DNA from 3 places in the Alistipes sp. ZOR0009 genome. Region 2 is predicted to be linked to each of the others. Evidence: riboswitches for the same ligand, from Rfam matches in the RefSeq annotation. Region 2 holds a riboswitch; each other region holds the start of a gene.

Region 1 (4,733 bases), on a different contig from region 2:
GCTTAGCTTGTGCCACATACGCGATATCCAAGGCGATGCGTTGGTAACTCCAACTTCATCCTCCTCAATCTTTCTTACTTCATCGAGGTATGCCTGTAGGGCAATCATGGCGGCAGCCATCTCCTCATTCTTCTCCTGGTAAAAGGTTTGGGTTAGCTTATCCTGAACGAACGAGGTGTCGATCTTTCCTCTAACAAAGTCAGGATGTCGAAGCGTTGTTTTAAAGAACGGGATGGTGGTCTTTATCCCCTTTACGGTTGATGCGTCAAGTATTCGAATGGAGTTTTCGATGGCCTCACTACGAGTTTTTCCGGTAATTATCAACTTGGCAATCATCGAATCGTACATCGTAGGGATAACCGTACCGGGTACAAATCCGGTATCTACCCGCAAGTTGGGATCTTCGGGGAAGGACATCTCGTCGATAATGCCGAAGTTGGGGGCAAAGCCAGCTTGCACATCTTCTGCGTTAATGCGGAACTCTATGGCCCAACCGTTAATGCTTAGATCGCTTTGCTTTAGCTGCAGCTTTTCTCCTGCCGCCGTCCTTATCTGCTGCTCTATTAGGTCGATGCCGCTGATGGCTTCGGTAACCGGATGCTCTACCTGTACGCGGGTGTTCATCTCGAGGAAGTAGAAGTTGTTTTGGCTGTCGAGCAGAAACTCTACAGTTCCAAGGGTGGAGTAGCCAACATACTTGCATAGCTTAATCGCCAAATCGCCCATTTGCTTGCGCAGCTTCTCGGTAAGTACAGCCGAGGGGGCCTCCTCCAGCAATTTTTGATGCTTGCGCTGGATGGAGCATTCGCGTTCAAAAAGATGAACAGCATTTCCATACTTGTCGGCGAGCACCTGTATCTCTATGTGTCGAGGATGCTCAATGTACTTTTCGATAAGCATCGCTCCGTTATTAAACGAGCTTACGGCCTCGTTTACGGCAAGCTTATACGATGTCTCTAGCTCCTTTTCCTTGCGCACAACGCGCATTCCCTTACCACCGCCACCGGCAAGCGCCTTTAGCATTATTGGGTAGCCAATCTCGGCTGCTTGTCGCTTTGCCTCCATAAAGTTGAGGATAGCGCCTTTGCTACCTTTGATAAGGGGGATGTTGATGGTGGAGGCAAGCTCCTTGGCAACGTTTTTATTTCCCATTGCGTGGATAGACTCGTGCGATGGACCTATAAATAGGATGCCCTCATCTTCGCAGCGCTTGGCTAGCTCTGGATTCTCCGAAAGAAAGCCGTACCCGGGGTGGATGGACTCTATTTTATGCTCTTTGGCGTAGCTAATCAGCTCGTCGATGTTTAGAAATACAGGGCCAGAGAGGTTCTCCTCGCGTACCTTAATTACCTCATCGGCAAATTTAAGGTAGTGGGCGTTGGCTTCTTGAGGAGTCTGTAGCGCATACGTCTTGATGCCCATATTTTTTGCCGTCCTCATTATGCGGATGGCAATTTCTCCTCTATTGGCAATAAGTATCGATTTTGGTAACATTTTACGTTGGTTTAAAGTGGGATGTTGCCGTGCTTACGGGGCGATTTGTCCATGTACTTGTTGCGAAGTAGGTCAAATGCCGAGATAAGCTTATCGCGGGTGATGGCCGGATCGATTACCTCGTCAATATACCCGAGCTCATCAGCAATGTAGGGGTTAGCTACCTCCTCCTTGTATTGGGCAATAAGCTGCTGCTTGAGCTGCTCTGGATTTTCAGCGCTTTCAATCTCCCTGCGGTTAAGTATCTTCACGGCACTTTCTGGTCCCATTACGGCCACCTCGGCGGTAGGCCATGCAAAGTTGAAATCTCCTCCAATATTGATGCTGTTCATTACAATGTAGGCTCCTCCGTAAGCTTTGCGGATGATAACCGTAACTTTAGGCACCGAAGCTTCTCCAAATGCGTATAGCAGCTTTGCTCCGTGGCGTATTAGCCCCGCATGCTCCTGCTCCGAGCCTGGTAGGAATCCAGGGACATCTTCCAGAACCAGCAGCGGAATATTGAAGGCATCGCAGAAGCGGACAAAACGCGCAGCCTTCATGGCCGAGTTCGTATCCAGCACCCCTGCTAAAACTTTAGGTTGGTTAGCCACAATACCTATCACCTGTCCATTTAGTCGGCCAAAGGCTGTGATGATGTTGGCTGCATAGAGCTCAGAAACCTCAAAAAGGCTATCCTGATCGATGATATTCTCGATAATTTCAAGCATATCGTATGGCCTGATTGATTCGTCAGGAATAATTAGGCTTAGCTTTTCTGGTTTCTCGGGGGCGTATACGGGCGAGCTGTCGAATGGCGCTAGTTCGATGTTGTTTGAGGGAAGGTAGCGTAGCAGCTTGCGTACACCCAGCAGGGTATGCTCCTCGTCGTCGTAAACAAACTGGGCAACGCCGCTTTTGCTCGCATGTACGTCTGCTCCTCCCAGCTGCTCGAAGGTTATCTCCTCGTTGAGTACCTCCTTAACCACCTCTGGACCCGTAACGAACATCTGAGCGGTATGTCGGGTCATAAAGATGAAGTCGGTGAGGGCAGGAGAGTAAACGGCGCCACCTGCTGCTGGACCCAGAATTACGGATATTTGCGGAATGATGCCCGACGATTTTATGTTGTTCAGAAAGATGCCTGCATATCCGGCAAGGCTTGCTATTCCTTCCTGTATTCTTGCTCCACCCGAGTCGATTAGCCCAACTATAGGATGTCCCATTTTTCGGGCCATCCCTTGCACCTTGATAATTTTTTGGGCGTGCGTGGCTCCTAGTGAGCCTCCCATAAAGTTGAAATCCTGCGCGTAGGCGAATACTTTCCGCCCATTTATCTTCCCATGACCGCAAATAAGGCCATCTCCAAATGGGGCTCCTTTTTTTGAGTTGAACGGACGGGCATAGGCGTCAAGTTCCTCGAATGTACCCTTGTCGAAAAGGATGTCGAGGCGTTCCTTGGCCGTTAATTTCCCCTTTTTGTGCTGTTTTTGCTTGTACTGCTCGTCGTACTGCTTGTCGAGCATCTCTTTTCTGCGGACAAATCGTTCAAACGGTGTTCTATTGTCTTGCATGATCTGTAAGTTATATCTCAACGATAGTTGAGCACGTTGCTTCTCTTTGTTTTATATTCTCAGGAAGAGGGAGATATCCCTTGTCAAAAGCCATTATTCCAATAGCCTTAAACAATGCAGGAGGAGAGTTGTTTACGCCTGACAGTTTTTTTCTGATAGCGGCATTCGGCATTCCTGTCGTTGTAGGGATGCAAAACGTCTCTGCGGATGTGTGATCTTTTCGCATATTTGTCGTGCTTTGGTTGGTTATCCGATTTGGTTGCACGACAATAGAGGATGGCAGCAATGTCTGCTGCTTTTACTTCCTTATACCCATTCGCCGTAGGCCAAAATCGGAGTTGCCTAGGCAGGTCTTCTGACTCATCCACCTTTAAAACCTTCCCATAGAGCGATCTACAGTGGTATATTTTTAAAGGCATGCGATCTTTATGCAAGATCTGGATTTACAGCAGCGGGAACTGTTGCCGGATTTCACGGCATTCCCTTTTAATCCCTTGGGTAATCCTAAGGAACCTAAGCGGCGCAAATATTGTCTTTTTTTGAAGAAATTACAAGTCGTGATGCCGAATTAAAGCTGCTTCGACTGGTCGAACTGCACTCGAGGTAGTGAAAACTTGTACTTTATGGATATTACTCTAATGGCAATAATTATAAGTATTGTAACAATCTGGTTTGTCTCGATAGGGATTCCTGTGCGCTGTAGGCCTAGGTAGGCGATGGCGCCAACAAGGCAGGCGGTTGCGTAAATTTCCTTTTTAAAGATTAGCGGCACCTCGTTGTTGAGGGTGTCGCGAATAACTCCTCCTGCTACGGCGGTTAGTATTCCCATAATGATGGCTACAGGCGTGTTGATGCCGTTAGATAGCGCTTTCTCTACCCCAATAATGGTGAATACTCCAATACCTATCGTGTCGAATAGGAATAGCGTTTTGCGGAAGCGGAATACCTGCTCCTTTATTAGGAATGTTATGGCTACAGCTAGTAAAATTACGTAGATGTAGTCCATCGAGGTGGTCCAGCTTACGGGATGTATGCCAATCATCATATCACGAAGCGTTCCTCCTCCGATTGCTGTGACGAATCCGATAAATGCAGCACCAAAAAGGTCGAGACGTTTTTGACCTGCAGCAATGGTTCCGCTGATGGCAAATACGAATGTTCCGATTAAATCGAGTAGGTAGAAAAAGTTCATGATGGTTGAATTGAAGTGCAAATATAGGTTTATTCTATTTTGCGTTTTTGTGTAATTAAGCAATGCTCTTGCCAAAATGTTGATTGCTAGCCGCTGTTGGTGTGCGGTAGGTAGAATTCTTTGCTTAAATTAAAAGAATAAACAGTACTTAACGCTTACAAGGGGCGCTTTTTCTCGGTAAGGTACTTCCAGAAGCGTTTCGGCATAAAGTTTTGCTGCAGCTTCATGTTCTTGCGTTCCTTTATGGCTATCTGCTTAAAAAAGACCTGCCACAACCGCTGGTACTCAACCTCGCTTTCGGCGACAACCTCAGCCGATAGCCTCCCGGTTTCGGCGCTGAAGGTAGGCTCGTCTATGGTGATAAGGGCAACATCTTTCCCATCGAAATGGGCTCCGTAGCTGCGTGCCGTATCGTAAATCACCCAAGGTTGGTCGGAAAATCGATCCTTAAAGTGCGATACTATTATTTTTAGCACGTCGTACTGTGGCGCTAT
Region 2 (4,733 bases):
CATGTCGTCCTCCTAAGTTATCGAAAAAGTAGGCTATCCCCCCTTCCTGCAATCCGCCCGTCAAAAAAACGGAGAATGTTAGCGTTATTGCTACCGTAACAGGCTGCGTAAACAGGTAGTCTATAAGGTAAAAGGCAAGAGCTGTCAACCCGCCTACCACCCATCCTGTTATGGGATAGTAGGGAGCCGTTTGTCCGTAGTCGCTATGCGAAATGGTAGCCCATCGAGCGATAGGAATACGAGTAAAAAGCGATATTGCGGCTGCTATTCGTCGGAACATTTCGCAAGACAGTTACTTCTTAACCCCAGCTGTTTGTTATTTATACGTATCCGTTACTTTTTACGTCTCGAGAACCACAGCTTAGCCGCACCACTCTTAGGTTGCTCCCCTTTAGTGGCAGTTTTCGCTGCGGGCTTAGCCTTAGAGGCTTGTGGTTTCTCCTTTTTGGGCGCCTTATCGGCTGATAGTGGCTCCTTACGAGCCTTTTTTTCCTCCTGCTTTTCGGGCTGTGGCTTTGCCTTTCCCAAATTGCGGGTAATTCGCTTCGAGGCAAACTCAGGTTTTGGTTTTACGTAAACGGTTTTCTCAATAAAACGAAGCGGCTCCCCGTCTATCTTAATGAAATCCGTCTTAAACGCTCTATCCCCAGGTTTTGCAGTATGACTGTTTACGGTAACCCTCTCCTGCTCTATAAGCAAATCGGCCTCACGACGAGAGCAAAAGCCAGCCTCGCTAATCAGCTTATTTAAACGAACTGCATCCTTTTTACTTTGGCGCATAACTTTATATTACAAATGTGATTGAGCACATTACGCCACGAAGGTAATGAATTATTGTTATAATTTCAGCCTAACCTCTGCAGCATCGCCCACAGGCTGCCCTATAACCCCACCAAAAGGTCCCATAAGCAGGACTAAATTGTCCGTTTTCCCTTTACAACCGCAATAAAACCGCTATACATTATTTAATACTATTGCGGCTTACACAAAAAACAAAGATGCAAGGCTCTCGGCTTTCGCCTCAAACCCTGCATCTGTTTCTGAATAATGCCTTACAAATATAAACGCTTATATATCATATCAAAGAGCAAATCAAAAAAAGTATGAAAAAGATCTTTTTTTTTGTCCATTTCGTCTGTTAAAGCGGACTATCCTTCTAAAAAAACAGCTTAACAGAATATCCCTTTTATAATAATATTTATATTTGCGCCAGTTTTGGTCTCCGCCTCAAACGGAGTGAAAAGGGAATCGGGTGTAAATCCCGAGCAGTTACCGCTGCTGTAAGTTCTATCCAAACCTTTTGCAACCATCCAGGCCACTGTCATTTCTTGATGATGGGAAGGCGAGCAAAAGGGGAACAAGCCAGAAGACCTGCCAGAATGCAAACATTTATAGCTTTCGGATAAAAGGCTTGATGTAATATCCTCAAAAATATTACTGCTCTCTCTTTATTTCCGCTGGCTTATAAATGGTTGAATCGCTAACGATTTTAATCATTTGTAAAGCATGCTGCTTAACTTTCTGCTTTTAGGCGCTCTCTCCGTAGCCGGCGAAAACACGCCTGCTAAAACAAACATTTCCGACACAGTTCGCCTCAAAGAGGTTGTGGTTAACTCCAAACTTAAACGGTACTCGTCTGGATTATCAATGAAGGTAATTTCATCCGGCGAAATACAGCAAGGGAAAAGCCTACTTCTTTCTGATATGCTTTCGTCCCAGTCAAATATTAGCATAAATACCTACGGACCGGGGGCTACCTCAACAGTTTCTATGCGAGGCTTAAGTGCTGCCCACACTGCCGTACTTTGGAATGGCATAAACCTGCAAAGCACCATGAATGGTGGTGTAAATTTCGGAAATATCCCCACCTTTTTTGTCGATCAAATCGCCGTTCAGCAGGGAGGGAATGGCGCCCTATTTGGAAGTGGTGCTATTGGAGGTGTAATCCATCTCGATAATACGTTAGATTTTGGAAGAGGCCATAGTGGCGAATTTTTTCAATCGGTTGGCAGCTATGGGCTAACTTACACCGCGGCAAAATACAGCTACAGTTCTAAAAAAGTAGCTCTATCCTCCCGCCTATTCTACACAGAAGCCCAAAATAACTACAAGTACCGCGATGATCAAAACAATCTCTTCCGCCAAAATAACTCAAACTACCGCAAAGCAGGCTTAATGCAAACAGCAACCTTTGCGCTTACCGAAAAAGATAAGCTGGTAGTCTCCTATTGGGGACAAGATGCGTTTAATCGCTATCCGCCCATCATTGGACAGACAAAAAGTAAGCAGCACGACTACTATACTTTTTCTAGAATATCAACACAATGGCAGGCAAATAGAAAAAACATTGATTTTAATATAAAATCTGCGCTATTTAATGATTGGCAAGCCTACAGGGATCCCTATGGAGCCAACTCCGACCACCGATCGTTAACAGCACAGCTCGAAGGCGAAGCCATTTTTCGCTTAAACAGCAACCAAACAATCGAAGGTGGAATTTATACCAACCTAGAAAGGGTAAATTCCACAAACTATAAGAATACAAAGAGCCGACTTCGCCCTGCAATGTCCGCAGTTTATAGGTATAAAACACCAAATGAGCTCCTAGATGCTTTTGCAAGCGTTAGATATGAAGCGGTGAAAGGAGAAACAACGCCTATTACAGGCTCATTAGGGCTACAGCTTCGCCTACTAAAGGGTCTTTACTTCAGGGCTAACGCTTCTCGAAACTATCGGCTACCTTCCTTCAACGATTTATACTGGGTACCTGGCGGAAATCCCGATCTTAAGCCAGAAACAGGCTATAGCCAAGAGGCAAACCTTGATTACCTCCTCGTAAAGAACGATTACCTTTTCTCTATCAAGGTTGCTGCCTTTAATAATACGGTAAGCAACTGGATTTTGTGGAAACCACAAGAAAATGGGTTCTGGAGTCCCGTTAACTACAAAAAAGTATGGTCGAGAGGCGCAGAAGGTGCTGCTACAATCAAAAAAAGATGGAGTAAAATTACCGTTGGAGCCGATTTATCTGGATCGATAACCTTTACAACCGACCAAACCAATGATTCTCAAGATAAAGGGAAGCAACTTTTCTACGTTCCTCGCTATAAAGCAGCAGCATCGATATATGCCGACTACCAAAACTTTCGCATTAGGTACACGCAAAGCTATGTTGGCCGAAGGTTTTACAAGGATGATCGTAGCGAATGGCTCAACCCCTACTCTCTAGCGAATATTTCAGCCGAAAAAAGCATAATAGTAAAAGGATACACCATTCGCGCATTTGCACGAATAGATAATGTGTGGAACGGAAGTTACGTGGTGCAACGTAGCTATGCCATGCCGCTACTAACCTACCAAATAGGGATAGCGCTTCAACTTGGAGAAAATCAGTAACTAAATAAATCAACAACAATGAGAAAATTTTTGTTTGCTGCCCTGCTTTTTGCTTCGGCAGCTTCGCTTACCAGCTGCGAAAAGGATAGCCCATCTACAGAGCCCATCAAGTTTAATCTTCCTTACGACATGATTATAACTAATGAAGGAAGTTGGGGAAGTAAAACGGCTAGTGTTTCTCTCTATTTCGAGAAAAAAGATTCTGTAGGAAACGACATATTCGCCAAGGTAAACGGACGTACTATGGGAGATATTCTTCAGAGCATGAAAATTGTTGATAGTTTAGGATATTTCATCATGAATGTCCCTGGAACTATTGAAATTGCCAGTCTTAAAACCTTCAAATCAAAAGCAACTATCGAAGACCTAGGAAGTCCTCGTTATATGGAAGTTTATAATGGGAAAGGATATGTATCTGAATGGAATAATGATGCCATTGTTGTGATTGATTTAGCCTCAAACAAGGTTATTAAAAGCATAAAGGTAGGTGTCGATCCAGAAGGTCTTCTTCTTATTGGGGATAAATTGTTTGTTGCCAACAGTAGTGGAATGGGAGGCAACAACAATACCGTTTCCATAGTTGATCTTAAAACAGAAACAGTTGTAAAAACTGTAACTGTAGGAGATATCCCTCGTATGTTTGCAAAAGACATTAATGGTGATGTCTGGGTTATTTGCTCTGGATTCCAAGACTGGAACGATGCTAGCAAAAACACAAATTCTTCTCTTTGCAAAATTGATAAAAACACCTATGCTGTCACCAAAGTAGATCTAGGAAATTTCCGTCCAACACAACTTTTCGCTAACCCTGCCAAAAACAAGTTATATTATGGAGCAGGATATGGCGTAAAGGGCATCTACCAGATTGATATTACAGCAACCAAAGCCCCCAGCACTCCATTTATTGATGAATACTTCTACGGGTTCACTGTTAATCAATCTACAGGTGAAATTTTTGGATTTACCAATGCTGGAATCAAAGAAAAAGCGAACAAAGCGTTTAAATACAATACTGCTGGTGTACTTCTAAATGAGAAAAGCAAGTATAATACTGCTGGTGTAACCCCCAACGGAGGCTATTTCGTAAAGTAACCCACCCAAACCTTACATACCCAAAGCCGAGCGTGCGGACGCTCGGCTTTCTTTTTACCACACCGCCACAAAATGGTCGCGCCCTGTAGGCTTATCGTCGCACAAGGCTGCAAAACATAAAAAGCGAGCCCGAAGTAGCTTCTGGCTCGCTTTTACCCTTAATAGCCTTTGCGATTACGCCTGTAGCAGCAAATGGCTTTTATCTAACACAAAAAATACGCTCTACTTAAGTAACCTTACAGGTT
Region 3 (4,733 bases), on a different contig from region 2:
AGGATGAGGCTGCATTGCCAATCTCTATAGGCATCGATAATAAGGTGACTATTCAAATAGCCGCTTTATTATGATGGTTGGTGAACCTAGTTTCGTCGGCATAAATAGTTTAGTCTGCAATGGCTACTTTTCGATGGTTAAGAACATTTTATTGTAGTTTATGGTGACTTTTCGGAATAGGTTAATAAAATCCATTCCCATCGATCCATCCTCATCTTTTTGCACTTTAGTAACTGTTTGGGGGGCAACCGCAATGTTCGTTAATTCGAATGCTGTTCCACTAACGGTTAGCGGGATATGTGCTAACCGAATAATATTAACGGTTTGCATGGCTCCAAATCCGCCTCCTCGATATGTGTCTTTAGTCCCCTTGCTGTCAATCATCTTCTTATGTCTGAGATAGTAGGGGTTAAATAGATCTCCTTTTACGTCACCTGTGTCGAAGTGGAATATCAGCCGTTCGTCTCCCGAGTATGCCTTTAGGTACGATTGGCCTTCGTCAAGCATCAGGTTGCGACCTGTTGGTGGTAGGCTGCTTTGCTGGAGAGGGAAAATAACTTTCCCATCGCGCGGATAGAGCTGCGTCTCGCCAACCATCCGAATAAAATCAAGCCCCAGTATGGCATCTATCTGATACACGGTATCAACTTCTGGGTTGGAAGGTATGATGGTAAAAATGGGATGCTTAAAGGCGATATCTCCAACCATTATGCTATCTACGGTTCCACATCTACCGGTTCCACTACCTACACCTTCAATATGCATCGAATCGCGGACTGTTCGAAAGCCTATTTCAGCTGCCAGCCGTTCTGAAACAGCCGATGAACTTGCACCGGTATCAAAGATAAAGGGGTAGGTTTTTCCGTGTATGGTAACAGGTACAAACATCAGCATGCCTCTTCCTGCTTTTTTGATGCTCAGCGGAAGTTCGGTGTCTCTATTTGGCCGAATAATCTCGGGCTTCTGCTCGTTACGTACCTCGTTATAGTAATTTGCTAGCTGGGTATAGAAGGAGAAGTTCTCCTTTCTTGCTGCTTCAGGTATTTGATCGAGAAAGCGGTAGAGAAGATCTGCACTCTGGGCATAGCAGCCTTGTTCCCCAAGTATTTTACTCTTAAATAGTACCATGCTGCAAACATTCGAAGATCCTAACTCGCTTTGGCAGTGGGCAAGGAGGGAGTCTATGCCAGTAAGTGCCTTTTGCGGTTGATTGAAACGTATATTAATCATTACTTCTGAAAGACCTTTAAGAACAGGTGTCTGAATTTTGTCCTTCATCTTTGGGTAGTCTTCCTCCAGCGCAAACCAGCTATTTTGGTTCAGATGGTTTATTATTCGTTTATCTGCCGATTCTTGGGCCTTAGCACCTGTTGTCGAAAGAAAAAGAGCAAGTAAGCAAACGATGGTAATCCTCATGTTTTTTAGGTTTGGTAGTTAGATTTTTCTTTATGTAAGGTTGACTTGCAAAGTATTCTATCTAGCAAATCGCAATTCTACTTCGAGCGAGATGTTTTTCGAATGGTTAAATTTTAGCATGCTTATAGTAGGATTACGATTTAAAAGATGGTTTGCAAATTAGCGTTTATCCTTTCTTTTGGGCATTTGTAGCGCTAAATAATACCTTCGAAAAAAGTGTTTTGCAACAGTTGTTGGCCCTGTGGTTAGCCTTTTGCCATATTACGGTAGCTGGTTTGTATTAACCATCCAAAATGGTTTGGAACTGTCCTTGCTACGGCTAAATAGCGATAGGCACATTTGCTTATATCTTTTTTTGTCGGCTTACCTCCTTTTTTGCATTTGCCTACCCTGCTGTTTCGATGGTAGTTTAGAGTTTATTGGATAGCTGTCGGCAGCCAATGTAAGTCGTCTTTCCGAAAAGAGGCGCTTGTTTGCATGTTAAAATCCATTACATTTGCCCCCGATTGGTAATTGGGTGTTTTACGATGCCCAATGTAAGGGAATCCAGCGTAAATCTGGAACTGTACCCGCAGCTGTAAATTCTCACCTAGTGTGCCGGAATATCTTAGCCACTGTTCGTGCCGAACGGGAAGGCTTCCGGTACGAGAAAAGTCAGAAGACCTACCAGTAAGGAACTCAAAAAGACATAATGGATTCCGGGATTTGAGGATTATGTCGGTTCAACTTAGCATTTCATTCTCCGTTGTTGGCGATTATTTGCTATTCGTTTATGATCATATTTTTTACTACTAGCTATGCGAAACATTAGCGTGTTTCTTGTAATCCTACTTTTAGGTGCTAGCCATGTCCTGTTTGCACAGAATGGTGTGGTTAAGGGTAGGGTTACCGATAAGGATACCCATCAGCCATTACGGGGGGCTTCTATTTTGGTAGATAGCCTATCTAGGGGTGTTGTCACCAACGATAGGGGGGAGTTTATCCTGCCCAACATTCCTAACGGCAAGCATCTTCTTTCCATCTCGTACACGGGCTATACCTCTCAGATGTACTCCATTACAGGCGAAAAGATGTTCCCCTTTGTGAATATCGAGCTTAAAACCAGCGTAAGCGAGCTTACCGAGGTGGTTATCACCGGAACGGGAACGCCGCACTACCTTAAGAGCGCCCCCGTACAAACCGAGGTGTTTTCTCAAAAGGCGCTTGATAGCTTTGGAGCTGGAAGCGTGGAGAGCTTGTTGGCTGGACTAAGCTCCTCCTTCACCTTCAGCTCCAATGCAATGGGAACCTTTATGCGCCTCAACGGACTTGGCAACGAGTATATTCTGGTGCTGCTTAACGGTAGGCGATTGTATGGCGATGTGGGCAGCCAAAATGATCTAAGTAGGATCGATCCAGCAACAATAGAGCGGGTGGAGATTGTAAAGGGGGCATCGTCGTCGTTGTACGGTTCGGATGCCATTGCTGGGGTGGTAAATATTATTACCAAAAGGAGCAGCAGCCCGTTTGTGGCCAGCAACGTAACCCGGATTGGCTCGTACGGGGAGTGGCTGCAAAGTAATACGGTGGGAGTCTCGAAGGGGAAGCTGCAGCTTACCACCACCTTTAACCGTAAGCAGCAGGATGGGTGGCAGAATAGCCGCTTCGAAATAGATAGGAAGGGAACGCCGAGCAATCCGTCCGACGATGTGCTGGTGCCAACCTTTACCTTAACCAAGAATCCAACAACCAGCATCAGCATAAAGCAGGGTATAAGCCATCAAGCTACCGCACGGTTGTCGGTTAATGCCGATGCCGATCTCTCGTACCGTAAGGTGTCTCCTCCCATACGGGCAAAGGGGTATCAGTTTCTTTACCACAACCAATCGTACGCGGTGGGGGCTAAGTACCTGCTTAAGGGTAATGGTCATGTAACGGTTGATGCTACCTACGACCGCTTTAGGTACCTCTACCAGTACGACATGAAGTATAACGTAAATCAGATAAACAGCAAGGGCGAGGCGCAGTTTATCACCTACTATCCTGGCGACCGCTCGCTAAATAACGATCAGCAGAAGATGACCGTAAACGGGCGTTTGGTTTACAGGCCCAATACGGTGCACAGCGTGGTGGCTGGTGTCGAAGGCGAGATGGAGTGGATGGAGGCCCCCTTCCGCCTTAAGGAGGGGACGGTGAATGGCTACATGGCAGCCGTATACGTGCAGGATGAGGTGGCCTTCTCCTCTAAGCTTGTGGCAACCGTGGGTGGCCGAATGCTGCACCATAGCGAATTTGGGCAGAAGTTTACGCCCAAAATATCGCTAATGTATAGGATGGGTGATTTTAACCTGCGCGGCACCTATGCCAGCGGCTTTAAAACGCCAACACTAAAGGAGCTAAACTACCGCTACGAGCGCGAGGATATGGGAGCCTACCGTCTTTACTTGGGGAATCCTAAGCTTAAGCCTCAGACATCGAACTACTACTCTGCTGCCGTAGAGTACAACGCCAAGGTGGTTGTTGCCAGCGTTACGGCCTACAGCAACTGCTTAAACGATATGATTGAGTACAGGGCCATTGCCACTTCGCGCGAAGATGCCGAACGCGGAGTGGAGGAGACAAAGCAGTATGGCAACATTGCCAATGCGCGCATACTTGGCGTGGATGCTCTGCTAAACCTTAAGATGGGAAAGCATTGGCTTTTGGGAGGAGGCTACAGCTACACCGATGGGGTTAACCTAACCGAATCGTGCCGATTAAAAGGTTCGGCTCTGCATAGCGTAAACGTTAAATGCCTATGGCAAACGGCCTGGTCCAAGTATAAGCTCAATGTTGGGCTGTTTGGCGATGCCCTTACCCGGCAGTATGGCGATGCCCTCTCCGAAAACTACTACGATCGTCAGGCGGCAGATGGCTACATGCTTTGGCGAGTTAATACGGTGCACGGCTTTACGCTCAGTAGGCGCCTAAAGGCCGAGGCGGCCTGTGGGGTCGAAAATATCCTCGACTACAAGGAGGATAAGCCGTATGGCTCGTCGTACGGGACTACAACGCCCGGTAGAACCTACTACCTGTCGCTAACCCTGAGGTTTGCCAACTAGCAGCAATTACTATAGTTCAACCAATAATAAAACAAAATGAGAAATGTAAAAAGTGTTTTAGCGCTAATGCTCGGCGCGTCGCTCCTGCTTGCAGGCTGTAAGGACGATAAGGATGGTGATGCAGACTACAACCCTGTATCTGGGAAGAAGGGAGTTTTGTTGGTAACCTTTGGCAGCAGCTACGGCTACTACGACGGCGAAGACACCTCTCCGTTTAAGTACCAAAAGCCCAAGGAT

The links. A riboswitch is a leader RNA that binds a small molecule or an ion and turns the genes downstream of it on or off. The one in region 2 is predicted to bind cobalamin.
Region 1: another riboswitch for cobalamin. It lies ahead of L990_RS20110 (hypothetical protein); the one in region 2 lies ahead of L990_RS11145 (TonB-dependent receptor plug domain-containing protein).
Region 3: another riboswitch for cobalamin. It lies ahead of L990_RS14430 (TonB-dependent receptor); the one in region 2 lies ahead of L990_RS11145 (TonB-dependent receptor plug domain-containing protein).

Annotation. Positions count from the first base shown of each region.
Region 1 is NZ_JTLD01000061.1:7,101-11,833, forward strand. Features, by position in the region: gene L990_RS15245 (acetyl/propionyl/methylcrotonyl-CoA carboxylase subunit alpha) at 1-1,494, opposite strand, end outside; gene L990_RS15250 (acyl-CoA carboxylase subunit beta) at 1,506-3,047, opposite strand; gene L990_RS20110 (hypothetical protein) at 3,058-3,273, opposite strand; cobalamin riboswitch at 3,375-3,579, opposite strand; gene L990_RS15255 (trimeric intracellular cation channel family protein) at 3,616-4,239, opposite strand; gene L990_RS15260 (TIGR03915 family putative DNA repair protein) at 4,395-4,733, opposite strand, start outside.
Region 2 is NZ_JTLD01000034.1:49,146-53,878, forward strand. Features, by position in the region: gene L990_RS11135 (adenosylcobinamide-GDP ribazoletransferase) at 1-280, opposite strand, end outside; gene L990_RS19245 (S4 domain-containing protein) at 334-780, opposite strand; cobalamin riboswitch at 1,200-1,394, shown strand; gene L990_RS11145 (TonB-dependent receptor plug domain-containing protein) at 1,507-3,396, shown strand; gene L990_RS11150 (DUF5074 domain-containing protein) at 3,415-4,488, shown strand; gene nhaA (Na+/H+ antiporter NhaA) at 4,725-4,733, opposite strand, start outside.
Region 3 is NZ_JTLD01000052.1:48,575-53,307, reverse strand. Features, by position in the region: gene L990_RS14435 (retropepsin-like aspartic protease) at 124-1,416, opposite strand; cobalamin riboswitch at 1,907-2,102, shown strand; gene L990_RS14430 (TonB-dependent receptor) at 2,214-4,496, shown strand; gene L990_RS14425 (sirohydrochlorin cobaltochelatase) at 4,533-4,733, shown strand, end outside.